2 regions of the Streptomyces sp. KM273126 genome follow, and region 1 is predicted to be linked to the other one. Evidence: riboswitches for the same ligand, from Rfam matches in the RefSeq annotation. Region 1 holds a riboswitch; the other holds the start of a gene.
What was found. A riboswitch is a leader RNA that binds a small molecule or an ion and turns the genes downstream of it on or off. The one in region 1 is predicted to bind S-adenosylmethionine.
Positions count from the first base shown of each region.

Region 2: it holds a riboswitch for S-adenosylmethionine, as region 1 does, so the genes downstream of both, E0500_RS32245 (aminotransferase class V-fold PLP-dependent enzyme) here and thrC (threonine synthase) in region 1, are expected to answer to the same signal.

Region 1 is NZ_SJXB02000001.1:1,551,649-1,556,325, reverse strand. It holds gene E0500_RS06715 (trehalose-6-phosphate synthase) at 1-468, opposite strand, end outside; gene E0500_RS06710 (glucosyl-3-phosphoglycerate synthase) at 560-1,504, opposite strand; SAM riboswitch class I at 1,719-1,899, shown strand; gene thrC (threonine synthase) at 1,918-3,222, shown strand; gene E0500_RS06700 (MoaD/ThiS family protein) at 3,366-3,641, shown strand; gene E0500_RS06695 (cold-shock protein) at 4,103-4,306, shown strand.
Region 2 is NZ_SJXB02000002.1:371,649-376,325, forward strand. It holds gene E0500_RS32235 (cytochrome bc complex cytochrome b subunit) at 1-1,208, shown strand, start outside; gene trpD (anthranilate phosphoribosyltransferase) at 1,361-2,425, shown strand; SAM riboswitch class IV at 2,801-2,917, shown strand; gene E0500_RS32245 (aminotransferase class V-fold PLP-dependent enzyme) at 3,076-4,473, shown strand; gene E0500_RS32250 (glycerate kinase) at 4,428-4,677, opposite strand, start outside.

The DNA.
Region 1 (4,677 bases):
CTCGGCCAGCGCCTCGGCGAACGCCCGGTTGTACGCCTCGTACGACGCCCACTGCCGCCGGAACTCCGCGTCGAAGACCGGCTCCAGGGGCGTCTGGTACAGCATGTGGTGCACGAACCACAGCACCGAGTTCGCGATGCCGTTGTACGCGTCCGCGTGTGTCGCGGCGTCGATGTCGAGCATCCGGACGCCGGGCTCTCCCACCCGTCGCCCACCACCGCCCTTCTGCGGAGGGGCCTCCGGCCCCGCCCCCACGATTCCCCGCCGTACGGCCTCGCGGTCGCCGTCGCTCAGCGCGGAGCACACCCATACCGCGCCGGCCTCCGGCCCGATCGCCGACAGCCCCGAGACCAGGCCGCCTCCGCCGCGCCGGGCCGTGAGCCCGCCGCTCTCGTCCAGGGCGTACGAGACAGGGCCGCGGTTGGACGCGACGAGGACGCGGGCGCCGTCGGCAGAAGCGGAAGCCATGCTCGTCAACCTAGCCCTTGTCGCATCCGCTCAAACGTACGGTTCCGCTGGGCGGCCAACACCGGCCACCGCAGCAGCCCCCGAACTCCGCTCACGCCGCCTTGCGTTCCACGTACTCCTCGATCTCCGCCATCGGAGGCCGTTCCTCGGTGTCCACCGAGTACGTGCGCGGCTCGAAGCCCTCCTCGCCCCGCTCGAACTGGGTCAGGGAGGGGCGGATCATATGGCCCCGCGCCAGGCGGAGCTGGGCGGTGCGGTAGATCGCGGCGGACATCCGGCCGAGGGCCTGGCCGTCCTGGTGGCGGTGCTTGCGGACGCCGACGTCGACCTGGGCGAGGGCGTCCAGGCCCACCAGGTGCAGGGCGTCGACCAGCATGCCCAGCTCCACCCCGTATCCGACCGGGAAGGGCAGCTGTTCCAGGAGCGAGCGGCGGGCCGCGTACTCGCCGCCCAGGGGCTGGACGAAGCCCGCGAGCTGCGGCCAGTGCATGTTCAACAGGGGGCGGGCCATGAGTTCCGTGACCCGGCCGCCCTGGCCGGCCGCGGAGCCCAGCGGGCGGTCGTACATCGCCTTGACCAGGTCGACGCCGGGGTCGGTGAGGAGCGGCCCCACGATCCCGGAGACGAAGTCCGACGAGAACTCCTTCAGGTCCGCGTCGACGAAGCAGACGATGTCCCCGCTGGTCACCAGCAGGGAACGCCACAGCACCTCGCCCTTGCCGGGCACGGCCGGGATGCGGGGGAGGATCTCGTCCCGGTGCACCACCGTCGCGCCCGCGGCGGCGGCCACCTCCGACGTACGGTCCGTCGATCCCGAGTCGACGACGACGATCTCGTCGACGAGCGGGACCTGCTGCATCAGGTCACGACGGATCGCGGCGACGATCTCGCCGACCGTCTCCTCCTCGTTGAGCGCGGGCAGCACGACACTGACCGACTGGCCCGAGGAACGTTTGGCGGCCAGGATGCGGTGGAGCGGGCGATCGGTCACGGACCAGGAGCGTGTGCTCAGCCAGCGCTCGACTTCGTTCAGCACGGTCTGCGGCTCCTCACTTTTCGATCACTGCGGATCGGTCTTCTCGATCACGCGGATCGATCACACGAGCTGATGTGTGATCCATCTCGCGGTTCGGACGTCTATCTCAACTGTCCTGGCCTTCGGTTACAGTCTTGAACAACGCGGATGACCATCGCATTGCGGGGTCACCTTTGCGTTTCAATGATCAACAACGGCATACACAACCGCATACCGCTCATCCAGAGGGGCAGAGGGACACGGCCCGATGAAGCCCCGGCAACCCTCCAGCCGGTTCTCGTACCCGATCAGCGTCGATCGTTCACAGATCACCGTAGATCGGCTTCGCGAGGCTCGCGGCTAGGGAAGGTGCCAAATCCGTCTCACGGCGAGATGCGTCGTGAGGAAGATGAGGAGAAAGGGCCTCGCCTCACATGGCTGTGCAGACTGCTGGAAACACGACGAATCCTGGCACCTCGAACGCCGCCTCCACCGTCGACCTCGGCCCCGCCGCCGCTCTGTCCTGTCGCGAGTGCGGCCACCGGGTGCCGCTCGGCCCGCTCTTCGCCTGCCAGGAGTGTTTCGGCCCGCTGGAGATCGCATACGACTTCTCCGCGTACGAGACCGAAGAGCTGCGCAAGCTGATCGAGTCCGGCCCGGCGAACATCTGGCGCTACGCACCCCTGCTGCCCGTCCCCGCCGACGTGGCCGGCAAGCCGAACCTCAACCCCGGCTGGACCGCCCTCGTCAAGGCCGACAACCTGGCCCGGGAACTGGGCGTCACCGGCGGTCTGTACGTGAAGGACGACTCCGGCAACCCGACGCACTCCTTCAAGGACCGGGTCGTCGCCCAGGCCCTGGAAGCCGCGCGGGCGTTCGGCTTCACCACCCTCTCCTGCTCCTCGACCGGCAACCTCGCCGGTGCCGTGGGGGCCGCCGCCGCCCGCGCCGGCTTCCGCTCCTGCGTCTTCATCCCGCACGACCTGGAGCAGGGCAAGGTCGTCATGGCCGCCGTCTACGGCGGTGAACTCGTCGGCATCGAGGGCAACTACGACGACGTCAACCGCTTCTGCTCGGAGCTCATCGGCGACCCGGCCGGCGAGGGCTGGGGCTTCGTCAACGTCAACCTGCGGCCGTACTACGCGGAGGGCTCGAAGACGCTGGCGTACGAGATCTGCGAGCAGCTGGGGTGGAAGCTCCCCGACCAGATCGTCGTCCCGATCGCCTCCGGCTCCCAGCTCACGAAGATCGACAAGGGTCTGCAGGAGCTGATCAAGCTCGGGCTCGTCGAGGACAAGCCGTACCGGATCTTCGGTGCGCAGGCCGAGGGCTGCTCGCCGGTGTCCGTCGCCTACAAGGCCGGCCATGACGTCGTCCGGCCGCAGAAGCCGGACACCATCGCCAAGTCGCTCGCCATCGGCAACCCCGCGGACGGCCCCTACGTCCTCGACATCGCCCGGCGGACGGGCGGCGCCGTGGAGGACGTGACCGACGAGCAGATCGTGGACGCGATCAAGCTGCTGGCGCGCACGGAGGGCATTTTCGCCGAGACGGCGGGTGGCGTGACCGTGGGTGTCACGCGCAAGCTGATCGAGAACGGTGTGCTGGACCCGACCCTGACCACGGTCGTCCTCAACACCGGCGACGGCCTCAAGACACTGGACGCGGTGGCGGGTACGGGACTGACGGCGACGATTCGCCCCAGCCTCGACTCGTTCCGTGAGGCCGGCCTCGCGTGATCGCTCCGCTCGGAGCGCCGTAAGACTGCGGTCCGTTCAAGGCTGCGGGTCCGTCGTGGCTGGTCGCGCAGTTCCCCGCGCCCCTGATGGGGGCGCTGCCCCCCCATCAACCACGAGCAGTACCTGACCGGAGGTCTCACCCCATGAGCGTCACCGTCCGCATCCCCACCATCCTGCGTACCTACACCGACGGTCAGGCCGAGGTCAGTGCCGAGGGTGCGAACCTCGGCGAGGTCATCGCCGACCTGGAGAAGAACCACACCGGCATCGCGGCCCGGGTCCTGGACGACCAGGGCAAGCTGCGCCGGTTCGTGAACGTGTACGTGAACGACGACGACGTCCGCTTCGAGCAGGGGCTGGAGACGGCGACCCCGGAGGGGGCGGGCGTGTCCATCATTCCGGCCGTCGCCGGAGGCTGAGCGGCACCCATAATTACCTTCGGTAACTTCGGTTACCGAGAGTTCATCGAATGGCCCCCTCCGTGAGAGAAGCGGAGGGGGCCATTCTCTATGGTTGAGCACGGTAGAGTTGGGGAACGCGGTTCGCTTCAGGCTCCGGTTTCACGCCGTGCGCATATGGGTTCTTGCCGTGCGCCCGATATGAAGTAGCCAAAGTGGGCGAAGGTCGGCGAGGTATTCGCGCCTTATGTTCCTTTTGCGGGGCCCGACTTGCCCTGAAGTCAGGTGAATTCTCCGTACATTCCCGACCGGGCCTGTCCAGATTTCTCGTCCGATTGACCTGTTGCAGACGGCAGTTGGACAGATACATTCAGCCGCGGTCGACGCGTTCCGGCGCACGCCCCCAACCGTTGGGGGGTGAGGTCTGACCCGGATCCGCGAAGTGTGGATCTGTGCAAGGGCCAGTAATAGGGGAGTTAGGCATGGCTCAGGGCACCGTCAAGTGGTTCAACGCGGAGAAGGGGTACGGCTTCATCGCGGTCGACGGTGGTGCGGATGTATTCGTCCACTACAGCGCGATCCAGATGGACGGCTACCGCACCCTGGAGGAGGGCCAGCGGGTCGAGTTCGAGATCTCGCAGGGTCAGAAGGGGCCGCAGGCGGACATGGTCCGTCTGGCCGGCTGAAGCACGCGCCGACTGAACAGCAGCGACGCACTTCGTTTCACTTTCGAAGGGCTCGTGTCCCACGGGTAGTTGTCCCGCGGGGTACGAGCCCTTCGTTCTGTCCAGGTCCAGGTCTAGGTCCAGGTCCAGGTCTTGGTCCTGGTCCAGGTCCTGGACCAGGCCCCGGACCGCGTCCTGTATCCGGGCGGGGGCGCACGGGCGCGTTCACCTGCGGATCATCCCCAGGCGCTTGCACTCGCAGGGGTCGAGTGCTAATCATTGGGCGTTAGCACTCTGAAGGTGAGAGTGACAACGAGGACCGGGTCGGTGAGGCCCGCCGGCCGCGTGGGGCAGGGACCCACAGGCAGGCGAGCCGTCCGTCGCGGGCGCCA
Region 2 (4,677 bases), on a different contig from region 1:
AGCCGCGTGAGGTCAACTGGCTGTTCGGCTTCCTGCTGTTCGTCCTGGGCATGTTCACCGGCTTCACCGGTTACTCGCTCCCGGACGACCTGCTCTCCGGCACCGGTGTCCGCTTCATGGAGGGCGCGGTCCTGTCCGTGCCGGTCGTCGGCACGTACCTCTCCTTCTTCCTGTTCGGCGGAGAGTTCCCCGGCGGCGACTTCGTGGCCCGCTTCTACTCGGTCCACATCCTGCTGCTGCCGGGCATCATGCTCGGTCTCGTGGTGGCGCACCTGATCCTGGTCTTCTACCACAAGCACACGCAGTTCGCGGGCCCCGGAAAGACGAACAACAACGTCGTCGGCATGCCGCTGCTGCCGGTCTACATGGCCAAGGCCGGAGGCTTCTTCTTCCTGGTCTTCGGCGTGATCGCGGTCATCTCGGCGATCGCCACGATCAACCCGATCTGGAGTATTGGCCCGTACCGTGCGGACCAGGTGTCCACCGGCGCCCAGCCCGACTGGTACATGGGCTTCTCCGAGGGCCTGATCCGTGTCATGCCGGGCTGGGAGGTCAACTTCGGCGGCCACACGCTCGTCCTGGGTGTGTTCATCCCGCTGATCATCTTCCCGCTGGTGCTGGTCGCGATCGCGGTCTACCCCTTCATCGAGGCCTGGGTCACCGGCGACAAGCGTGAGCACCACATCCTGGACCGCCCGCGCAACGCGCCGACCCGCACGGCCTTCGGTGTCGCGTGGATCACCTGGTACATGGTGCTGCTGATCGGTGGTGGAAACGACCTCTGGGCCACCCACTTCCACCTGTCGATCAACGCCATCACCTGGTTCGTGCGGATCGCGTTCTTCGTGGCCCCGGTCCTCGCGTTCATCATCACCAAGCGCATCTGCCTCGGCCTCCAGCGCCGGGACCGCGACAAGGTGCTGCACGGCCGCGAGACGGGCATCATCAAGCGCCTGCCGCACGGTGAGTTCATCGAGGTCCACGAGCCGCTCAGCCAGGAGCAGCTGCACACGCTCACCGCGCACGACCAGTACGAGCCGGCCCAGATCGGCCCGGCCGTCGACGAGAACGGCGTCACGCGCAAGATCAAGGCTTCCGAGAAGCTGCGCGCCAAGCTCAGCAAGGCGTACTACAACGAGGACAGCCAGATCCCGAAGCCGACCGTCGAGGAGTACAAGGAGATCACGAGCGGCCACGGCCACCACTGATCGCTGCGCTCGCCACGCGCAAGCCGAAGGGCCCCGTCCGTTGTACGGACGGGGCCCTTCGCGATGCTGCGGGGCTGGATAGGGTGGACCCGTTGAGACTCGTGTTGATCCATTGATCCATTGATCTTTGATCCATGACCCAGGAGCGGCTTATGAGCGCTGTGACCCCCGCTGGAGGCGACACCGCGGCGGGCCGCTCATGGCCCGCACTGCTGAACGGACTGCTGGACGGCCGCGACCTCACGGCGGACGACACCGCCTGGGCGATGGACCTGATCATGCGCGGCGAGGCGACGGACGCGCAGATCGCCGGGTTCGTGGTGGCGCTCAGGGCCAAGGGCGAGACCGTCGAGGAGATCGGCGGGCTGGTACGGACGATGTACGAGCACGCCAATCTGATCGAGGTGTCCGGCACGACCGTCGACATCGTCGGTACGGGCGGCGACGGCGCGAAGACGGTGAACATCTCCACGATGTCGTCGATCGTGATCGCCGGTACGGGCGCGAAGGTCGTCAAGCACGGCAACCGGGCCGCCTCCTCCGCATCCGGCGCCTCGGACGTCCTGGAGAAGCTCGGCGTCAATCTCGAACTGACCCCGCAGCGTGTGGCCGAGGTCGCCGAGGAGGCCGGGATCACCTTCTGCTTCGCGGTGAAGTTCCACCCGGCGCTACGCCATGTGGGCGCCGCACGTGGGCAGTTGGGTATCCGTACGGTGTTCAACGCCCTCGGGCCGCTGACCAACCCCGCCAGGGTGCGGGCCCAGGCGGTCGGGGTCGCCGATCCGCGTATGGCGCCCATCGTCGCGGGTGTCTTCGCGGAGCGCGGCAACTCCTCGCTGGTGTTCCGCGGCGACGACGGGCTGGACGAGCTGACGACGACGGCGACGTCCCGGGTGTGGGTGGTCCGGGACGGCAAGGTGACGGAGGAGACCTTCGATCCGCGGGACGTCGGTATCGAACTGGTCCCCGTGGAGGCACTGCGGGGCGGTGACGCGTCCTACAACGCGGATGTGGCACGACGGCTGCTGAACGGTGAGACCGGGCCGGTGCGGGACGCTGTGCTGCTGAACTCGGCTGCGGCGCTGGTGGCGTTGGAGCCCGGGGACGGTTCTCTCGCGGCCCAGATCCGCGCGGCCATGGACAGGGCCGCGGAGTCGATCGACTCGGGGGCGGCCCGGCTGGTGCTGGAGCGGTGGGTCTCGGCGAGCAACGCGTAGCGAACCAGGGTTCTCCTCGCCCCCGCCGCCCCTACCCGTCCCATCCCCAGGGGCTCCGCCCCTTCGACCCCGGCCAAGGGGGCTGCGCCCCCTGGACCCCCAGGGTTCCGGGGCTGTGCCCCGGCCCCGCCTTCGGGGCTCCGCCCCGGACCCCGTTTCGGGGGCCGGCCCCCGCACCCCCGCTCCTCAAACGCCGGAGGGGCTGAACGATCCAGCCCGTCCGGCGTTTGAGGACGAGGCCGTTCAGGCCGTTCAGGCTGGATGGGACGGGTAGGGGTGGCGGGGGCGGAAGAAGCCAGCGGTACCGGCCCGCATCGTTCCGCCATCCGGACACCCCCCTTGCGCCCGAATGATCCTGTGGCAGGATGCTGGGCAGGTCATGAGCGACAGCCACAAGGCCCCGGCCGGCTGTCCGGCAACCCTCCGTCCGTGGCGGGGTGCCCCGGGTGAAGACCGGGCCGTAGGCAGCGAGGTCTGCGGCAAGCGCGGACCAGGGAGCCTTCTGTGAACAAGCGAATGCGATAGGGCCGCAGAGCCCCGCCTCCGCATTTCTCTTTTCTTCATCCCGCCCGTGCCGTGGTTCGCCTCAGCCGCCCGTCGCGCTGTCCGGTACGGAACGGAATTCCGCCTGCTTTCACGGGAGTTCAGCCATGTCCTTCTCCAGCTTTGCCTCCGCCTCCGCGTCGACCTCCACTCCCGCCGCCGACCAGTCCCTTCGCGCCCCGCTGCCAGTCCTGGGACGGGACGTCACCGTCCCGCTCGTGACGGGTGGCGAAGTGACGTACGCCGCGCTGGACTACGCTGCCAGCGCCCCGGCCCTGCAGCGTGTCTGGGACGACGTGGCCGCGTACGCGCCGTACTACGGCAGCGTGCACCGGGGTGCCGGGTACCTGTCCCAGCTGTCCACGGACCTCTTCGAGAACGCCCGCAACACCGTCGCCGAGTTCCTCGACTGCCGCGGCGACGACCAGGTCGTCTTCACCCGCTCCACCACCGACTCGCTCAACCTCCTCGCCGCCGCGCTCCCCACCGACTGCCAGGTCTTCGTGTTCGAGACCGAGCACCACGCCTCGCTGCTGCCCTGGCGGGACGCCCACGTCACCTATCTGAACGCCCCCCGCACCCCGGCAGAGGCCGTCGCCACCGTCGAGCGCGCCCTCGCAGGCCGCGACCCCCACGGACCCGCCCTCGTCTGCGTGACCGGCGCCTCGAACGTCACCGGCGAGCTGTGGCCCGTCCGCGAGCTGGCCGCCGCCGCGCACGCCCACGGCGCCCGCATCGTCCTCGACGCCGCCCAGCTCGCGCCCCACCACCCCGTATCCGTAAGGGAGTTGGACGTCGACTGGGTGGCCTTCTCCGGGCACAAGCTGTACGCGCCCTTCGGCGCCGGCGTCCTCGCCGGGCGCGCCGACTGGCTGACCGAGGCCGAGCCGTACCTCGCGGGCGGCGGCGCGAGCCGGAAGGTCTCCCGGCGTGCGGACGGGGGAGTGGACGTGGAGTGGCACGTCAGCGCGGCCCGCCACGAAGCCGGGTCCCCGAACGTCATCGGCGCCTACTCCATCGCCTCCGCCTGCAAGGCCCTCACCGAGGCCGGGTTCGACACCCTGGTCGCCCGTGAGCAGTACCTGATCGACACCGTCCGCGCGGGCCTCGCCGAGGTGCCCCAGGTGCGCGTCCTGTCGCTCTTCGGGGACGACGCCCCGCGTGTCGGCGTCCTCTCCTTCGTCGTCGACGGGTGGAACAGTTCGCACTTCGCGGCCGCCCTCTCCGCCGAATACGGGATCGGCGTACGGGACGGGCTCTTCTGCGCCCACCCGCTGGTGCGGACGCTCCTCGGCAGTGACCCGGAAGCCCAGGGCGAGTGCGGCGCCCCCGAGGCCGCGCCCGGCGAGAAGTCCCTGAACGCGATCCGGGTGAGCTTCGGTGCCGGTACGCCGGACGAGCACATCGAGCGGTTCCTGGGCGCGGTCAAGGAGCTCGTCCGGGACGGCGCCCAGTGGAACTACCGTACGGAGGAGGGGCGTTGCGTGCCGGACACCTCCGCGTGAGCCGGTAGCCCGGCACCCGCCGCACCCGCCGCACCCGCTGGCAGCCGGGTGCCGAGCCGGATCATCCGCAGGGCGCGCTCCGTGGCGTCCGTGAGGAGTTCCGCGGCCCGGACCAGCGCCTCGGCCAGCGCCATCGGGGCGGGCAGGATGCCGTGGCAGGCGTCCACGCCCGGCACGTCGTGCGCGCCCTCGCCGAGCGTCCCC